Regions from separate parts of the Exiguobacterium sp. s143 genome, predicted to be linked through region 2. Evidence: riboswitches for the same ligand, from Rfam matches in the RefSeq annotation. Region 2 holds a riboswitch; the other holds the start of a gene.
What was found. A riboswitch is a leader RNA that binds a small molecule or an ion and turns the genes downstream of it on or off. The one in region 2 is predicted to bind FMN.

Region 1: another riboswitch for FMN. It lies ahead of KNQ03_RS05855 (ECF transporter S component); the one in region 2 lies ahead of ribD (bifunctional diaminohydroxyphosphoribosylaminopyrimidine deaminase/5-amino-6-(5-phosphoribosylamino)uracil reductase RibD).

Annotation. Positions count from the first base shown of each region.
Region 1 is NZ_JACSMX010000001.1:1,095,448-1,099,324, forward strand. It holds gene KNQ03_RS05840 (GNAT family N-acetyltransferase) at 1-234, opposite strand, end outside; gene KNQ03_RS05845 (NAD-dependent epimerase/dehydratase family protein) at 231-1,097, opposite strand; gene KNQ03_RS05850 (HesB/IscA family protein) at 1,217-1,567, opposite strand; FMN riboswitch at 1,679-1,821, shown strand; gene KNQ03_RS05855 (ECF transporter S component) at 1,977-2,543, shown strand; gene KNQ03_RS05860 (YuzB family protein) at 2,620-2,853, opposite strand; gene KNQ03_RS05865 (NAD(P)/FAD-dependent oxidoreductase) at 2,946-3,877, shown strand, end outside.
Region 2 is NZ_JACSMX010000001.1:1,501,464-1,505,340, forward strand. It holds gene ribA (GTP cyclohydrolase II) at 1-375, opposite strand, end outside; gene ribE (riboflavin synthase) at 375-1,001, opposite strand; gene ribD (bifunctional diaminohydroxyphosphoribosylaminopyrimidine deaminase/5-amino-6-(5-phosphoribosylamino)uracil reductase RibD) at 986-2,026, opposite strand; FMN riboswitch at 2,186-2,330, opposite strand; gene KNQ03_RS07810 (M20 family metallopeptidase) at 2,514-3,719, opposite strand; gene KNQ03_RS07815 (MetQ/NlpA family ABC transporter substrate-binding protein) at 3,742-3,877, opposite strand, start outside.

The sequences.
Region 1 (3,877 bases), 410 kb from region 2:
GTTCAGCGCACCGACGATTCGTTGCCCGTCGACCATCCAGTACGTCGAATGGGTGACAAGACCCGGTCTGACTGTTGTCTCCATTTCCTTCAGTTCCGCAAAATAAGCGCCCAGTGGTTCATATGTGTCTCCGACTGCTTCCGGCACGATCGTTTCGCCCGACTCTCGCCAGTCTTCTAAAAAGGCACGATACTCTGTCTCCCACGCAAGAGCTGGTTTCATCAACTGCATCATTGGTGATTGCGCACCTCCTCTTCAATCAAACGATCGAGCCAGTCATCGACATGTTGGAACAGATAGCCCGCTTGTTTCGCAGCTGTCGTATCCATATAGAAATCGCGTTCTGGCGCAAGCGGCGATTCATCCTCTCCTTTTGCAACGAGTTGACTCGTCGTTCCCGCAACGCGGTCGATCTTATCCACTAGGTCTTGAATTGATAAGACACCGTCACTTGCAGCGTTGATTGGTCCGGTCAGTTCCGAACGACCACACCACTCAAGAAAGGCAGCAGCTTCGTAACTTGAGATATACCCCATCTTCGCGTATGTGTTTTCGGCAACGATCGGACGACCGTCAAGCGCCCGCTTGATATGAAAGACGAGTCGCTCCGTATAGTCATCTGGTCCGAGGACGACCGGAAAACGGACCGCAACGACTGGGAACGTCGCCCGTTGGAAGAAATAACTCTCCGCTTGGCGTTTCCCTTCGCCATATCCATGTTCCTTCTCAAGCTCATATTTCCCGGGAAACGGATTGTAGGCACGCTCCGTGATATTCGCACCACCGTCTTCATAGACAGACATCGTCGACGTCAACACGTAACGCCCGACTTTTCCTTCAAACGCGTCGATCGCAAGCTTGGCTTGATACGGCGTGAAGCAAATGTTGTCATAAATGACATCCCAGTGCTGTTGGCTTAAGTCCTTCATCGTACTACTTGACGTCCGGTCCCCTTTAAAGAATGTCAAGCCCTTCGCGACCGGTGGCGTATGCTCGCCGCGTGTGACGATTGTCACGTCATCTCCCGAATCGGCTAAGCGAATCGCAAGCCGGCGTCCGAAGTAGCGCGTTCCCCCGAAGATCAATACTTTTCTCATCCTGAAGCCCTCCCTGTTCGTAGTAGCATTCACTCTCTTAAATATTTCGAGTCAACTGAACAGGTCTCCTGTATAAGAGCAATAAAAAAAATCGTGGACGATGTCCACGATTGGATTCATTAACAGCCACCCGGTGTCCCGGCATTCGTTGCCGTCCGGAACGATGTCCCGCAACCGCATGTTGCGATGGCATTCGGATTCGTGATTGTGAATCCGCCACCGAGCATCGACTGTTTATAATCGATTTCCAGTCCTTTGACGACCGGGTAATCTTTTTCGTCCACGATGACGGTCACGCCGTGCTGTTCGAAAACGAGATCCGTTTCTTTCTGTTGGTCGAATCCCATTCCGTACGACAGACCACTACATCCACCACCTTGGACGAGCATCCGAAGATTCCGTTCATCTGCTGGTGCCTGCGCCATCATGTCCTGGACTTGTAGCGCTGCTGCCTCCGTTAAATGGATCATGTCATCACCTTCCTTTTCTTTAGTATACGCAACTTCTGAGCGAATCGAAACCTAGTTGCTTGAAACTATCTTGAATTCGTTGTATAAATGGTATGTACAACAAAATAATCGTTCCATCTTCAGGGCAGGGTGAAATTCCCGACCGGCGGTAAACAACTCTTCTTGAGTTGAAGCCCGCGAGCGAATAGGGCGCTATTTGCTGATTCTGTGTAATTCAGGAGCCGACAGTACAGTCTGGATGGGAGAAGATGGCGGCATGAGTTTGAATTTGATCGATTTTTGCAATAATCGATTAGGTTTATTTAATGCGGACTTCTCCCCTGTTGATCTCATCAATAGGGGTTTCTTTATGGACGCAGTCATGCCAATACTTCATCGAGAGGAACGAGCAAAAGGAGACAATACTCGTATGAAACGCACACAAAAAATGGTCACTCTGTCAATGTTAGGTTCAATCTCATTTGTTCTTATGCTTATCAATTTTCCACTACCGTTCTTACCGAACTATCTGAAGATTGACTTCAGTGATGTTCCTGCTCTCGTCGCAGCGATCATGTTCTCACCGGTCGCAGGTGTCATCGTCGAAGCACTGAAGAACGTGCTATACTACATCTTCCGCGGAAGTGGTGTTCCGGTCGGAGAATTCGCGAACTTCGCTGCTGGCGTCGCATTCGTGCTTCCTGTTAGCTGGTTCTACCATAAAAAGAAATCAACACAAGGTCTCGCAACTGGTCTCGTCGCTGGTACGATCACGATGGCACTCGGTCTTGCGATTCTCAACTATATCTTGATCCTTCCAGCGTATGCATGGTTCCTCGGTATGGACTACATGGCGGATCCAGCTGTCAAATGGACAGCGATCACAGCCGGTATCTTACCGTTTAACGTCATCAAGGCGTTGTTCATCTCGGCACTCTTCATTCCGTTGTTCTTGAAACTACGACCATGGATGATGCGCCGTCAACAATCTGCCTGATCCGAAAAGCTGCGCCCGCTGACGGACACGAATCCCCTCGTTCAGACGAACGAGGGGATTTTTTGGCTGTCCGTGCTCACAGCTCATTCTCTTCGATTTTTAGGTAAATCTTTTCAAGCAACTCTTCCGGCGTCTCGCCTACGACCGTCTCACCATCAACGAGACAAAAATGATCAAGCGAACAAATGCCGCAATAGCCGAGGCAACCGTATTCGACGACGTCGACGTTCGGGTCACGTTCGAGTTGCTCCATGACGACCTGTGTACCAGCCGCTAAGTTACTGATACAAAATTCAATAATCGGATTCACTTTTTTTCCTCCTTCAAGCAGGAAACGACCTGCCTCATGTCGTATTATACAAGGTCAGACTGATTTAGGGGAACTAAGGGGGATTTTACGTTATGAAGCAATTGGTCGTACTCGGCGGAGGATATGGTGGAATGCGGATTTGTGAGCGATTCAAGGACGAGGAAGTTGCCGTCACGCTCGTCGACCGTCTACCGTACCACGCACTCAAAACGGAATATTACGCACTCGCAGCAGGTACATTATCAGATCGGGATGTCCGGATTGAATTTCCGGAGGGGAAACATCTTACTTATAAATATGGACATGTCATTAAAATTTCACCAGAGACGAATACGGTCCACCTGCAGGACGGATCTGAATTATTCTATGATGACTTGATCATCGCCCTCGGTTGCGAGGATAAATACCACAACATTCCGGGTGCTCAAGAGTTTACATACAGCATCCAGACACTTGAAGAATCTCGAAAGACACAGCAAGCGATCTGTGGTCTGTCACCGGGGTCCGTCGTCTCGATCGTCGGTGCTGGTCTATCTGGTGTCGAACTCGCCAGTGAACTGCACGAGAGCCGGAAGGATTTGACGATTCGTTTGTTCGACCGCGGTCCATCCGTCTTGTCATTCTTATCCGACAAAGTCTCATCTTACGTCCAGGAATGGTTCGAGGAGCATGACGTGGAAGTCATCAACAATTCGAACGTCACGCTCGTCACAGCGGACGACGTGCGTAACGGCGACGATACGTACCCGTCGGACTTGACGATTTGGACGGCAGGTACGCAACCGGTCAAAGTCGTTCGTGATCTCGGCTTTGCTGCAGACAGTGGTGGTCGGATCAAATTGACGGAACATCATCACGTACCAGAATACGATAACGTCTTCGTCATCGGCGATTGTGCCAGCTTGCCTTATGCGCCAAGCGGTCAACTCGCAGAACATCAGGCAGAACAAGTCGTCGACGTCTTGCAAGCGAAATGGCAAGGGAAAAAATTGCCGAAACTGCCAGAAATCAAACTGCGCGGGAT
Region 2 (3,877 bases):
GATGTGACCCGGTCGTTTGAAACGTTCCGGTCCATCCGTCAGCATCCGCTGAATCGTTAGCGACCGTTCCTCAGCACTGATGCCGGTCTTTGCCTCTTCATGATCGATGCTGAGCGTAAATGCCGTTCCATGTGGATCTGTATTATTCGCTGTCATCGGAGCAAGTTCGAGTCGCTGTGCGATCCGCGGACTGACTGGTACACAGACGAGTCCTTTTCCGTATGTGATCATGAAGTTGATGTTTTCCGGTGTCGCATGTTCTGCGAGCATGACGAGATCGCCCTCATTCTCACGATCCTCGTCATCGCAGACGATGATCGGTCGTCCGTTCTTCAAATCTTCTATCGCGTCTTCAATCAAGTCGAATCCGTTCATTACATGTCGCCTCCTAAGAATGCTGCCCAGTCCGTCTGCTTCTCATGCTGCGTGAAATGATAGAGATGTTTCGCCATCATGTCACACTCGATATTGACGACTGCGCCGCTTGCCAATCGATCAAACGTCGTCACTTGACGTGAGTGCGGAATCAATGAAATCGAGATCGTTTCCGGCGTGACGCGTTGCAACGTCAGGCTCGTGCCGTTGATCGCGATCGAGCCTTTCGGAATACAATACTTTTGCCACGATCCGACATCAAACGTATAGACCATCGCTTCTCCATCCGGTCGCCGACTGATCAGCCGCGCTGTTCCGTCGATATGTCCACTGACGAAATGGCCACCGAAGCGACCGTCTGCCGGCATCGCCCGTTCGAGTTGCAATGGGCTTCCGACGCGGTACGTGCCGAGTGCCGTCGAACGGATCGTGTCATGGACGGCATCTGCTGTGAAACCGGTCGGACTCATCGACGTGACCGTCAAACAAATCCCGTCGACGGCGATGCTATCCCCGATCTTCGTTCCTTCGAGTACCTGGTGCGCCTCAATTTCAAGCGCTAACCCGTTCGGTCGCGGGATCTTTCGTTTTAATGTTCCGACTTCTTCAATCAATCCGGTGAACATGTCGTCTCCTCCTTTCGGATGTACGTCAGATGGAGATCCGGTCCAACCGTCTCAACCTGGTCGATTTGAAAACGATCTTCGATATCGTGTTGACTATTCCACGCATCGCCTTCAAAAATCGATGGGGCTTGGTAGACTTCGATTCGGTCAACGAGATCTGCCTCAAGGAAAGCGGCTTGAATCGTCGGTCCACCTTCGATCAAAACACTGCGGATGTCTTGTTCGTATAAGCGTTTCAAAATCGCTTCCGGCGTCTCATACTCACCAACGAGAACCGTCACCTGATCGTGACTAATCCGAGGAACACTCGTCAGCCAGTAGGTTGGATTTTTACCATCACGGAAAACTTGGGCCGTCTCCGGGACCCGACCACGACGATCGACGATTACCCGAATCGGCTCGATGCCTGACGACGCGCGTAACGTTAGTGCCGGATCATCGACGAGGACCGTCTCACTGCCGACGAGGATCGCATCATGGCGACCTCGCAGAGCACGACCGTTCGCGCGTGCTTCTTCTGACGTGATCCAGCGCTGTTCACCTGTCGCCGCGATCCCGTTCATCGTCTGAGCGATCTTGACGGTCACGGTCGGGCGTTTTCGTTCGATCGTCTTCCAGAATTCCGTGTAGAGAGCTTCTGCCTCATGGCGTAACAGGCCAACCTCGACTTCGATTCCCGCGTCCTGTAGCCGTTTGATTCCGGAACCAGCGACGATCGCATGTTTGTCCTCCGTTGCGACGAAGACTCGTTTGATTCCTGCTTGTAGAATCGCTTCCGTGCATGGTGGCGTCTTGCCATGATGATTGCATGGCTCGAGCGTCACGTAAAGATCGGCACCGCGGGCGGCTTCTCCTGCCATCCGTAAGGCTTCGACTTCTGCGTGCGGACCACCGGCAAACCGGTGCGCACCGAAGCCGATGATGCGTCCTTGTTTGACGATGACACAGCCGACACTTGGATTCGGACTTGTTTGTCCGTGTAACATTTGTGCTAATTGCATGGCATAACTCATCATCTGTGACATCGCGTTCACTCCTTTCAAATGAAAAAAGACGCCCCTTGAAAAAGGGGCGTCTGTATAGAAGGGTTCACGAAATACACGGTTCGCTCCCTGCATTTTTTCATGCAGAAATAGACCATCTCCTGAAAACATTTTTTCAGAAAACGGCTTGAATCGTGTCGTTTCGTTCTTCTCCCATCCGGACTTTACCGTCGGCCCTGGAATCTCACCAAGTCAGCCATGATGCGTACATCACAGGTCGCGGGCTCGTCGATCAATCGATCGCATCACCGCCGGTTGGGATTTTCACCCTACCCCGAAGAACTGGATTATTGAGTTATACAATTTTAGCCTAGCATATCTTTTTCAAGAAAACAAAGCGCAAATGCTTCTGTCTTGTCTCTTTTTTGATTTCGCTCCAATTCTGTCACCCATCACCAATTCGTGATCAACTGCATCTCAAAAACGACCGGAGCACCTGATAGCAGTGCATCCAGTCGTTGTTTTCCGCTTATAAATATCCGTTCTTCCGATCGTGGAATTCTTGAGCGATCGCCCCGCGCGTCCGTTCATCAGCGAGGACGCGAAGCGCTGTCCGAGCGAGGATTTTCGCCCCCGTGATCAATGCTTCATCTCCAGCTTCTGAACGAGCCGCTTCTTTGAATGCTTCCGTATGCGCGACGAGATCATCCGGACCTATCTTGATATACGGATGGATCGTCGGAATGACTTGACTGATGTTACCGGCATCCGTCGAGCCAAGACCCGGTCGTTCGTCTAAGTGGACCTTTTCACCAAGCGATTCTGCTTCTTCTTGGAACAGACGGTCGAACGTCCGGTTGAAGACGAGGTTATCGACTTCATTTTGGAAGGCGATGACGTCAAGTGTCGCCCCAGTCGCGAGTGCCGCTCCTTGGGCGACGGCTTTGACTTTTTCCGTGACGGCATTCAATCGTTCCCGTGTCGTCGCCCGGATGAAGAAACGTGCTTTTGCGTATTCCGGGATGATGTTCGGCGCATCACCTCCATGCGTGATGATTCCGTGAATCCGGACATCGTCCGGTAATTGCTGACGTAACGCATTGATTCCATTGAAGAGTTGAATGACAGCGTCGAGGGCGTTGATGCCTTCTTCCGGTGACGCCGCTGCGTGTGCCGGACGACCCGTAAAGGCAAAGTCGAGCGGATCGACCGCAAGGGAAGAACCCGTGATCCGTGTTTGACCCGACGGATGGACCATCAAGGCTGCATCGATCCCTTCCAGCAACTGATGTTTGACGAAACTGCCTTTCGCACTACCGTTCGGTCCACCTTCCTCGGCCGGCGTTCCAAGCACGACGACACTCCCGCCGACTTCATCGAGTACTTTACTGAGCGCGATCGCCGCTGCGACGCTCGTCGTGCCGATGATATTATGACCGCACGCGTGACCAATACCCGGCAACGCATCGTATTCAGCAAGAAAGGCAATCGTTGCGCCTGGTCGGTCGCTCGATTTCTTCGCGAAGAATGCGGTATCGTGTCCCGCGACGCCGAGTTCTACCGTAAAACCTTCAGCCGTTAGACGCTCCGCATGTAGCCGCGAAGCAAAGAATTCCTCGTTCCCGATTTCCGGCGTTGCATGAATCCGATGACTTGTCTCAAGATACGATTCCCGTTTTTGTTCGATGTCCTGTTCAATCGTCTCTACCCATGTCGTGCGTACTGGTGTCGTCATACTGTCCACTCTCCTTTTGAAATTATTCGCCGATATCGCTCAGTGGAACGAACGTCGGGATCGTACTGCCTTTATATTCTTTTTTGATGAAGGCCGCGACATCTTTTTGTTGATACAGCGACGCGATTTTTTTCAGTTCTTTTTTGTTCTTGTCTTCC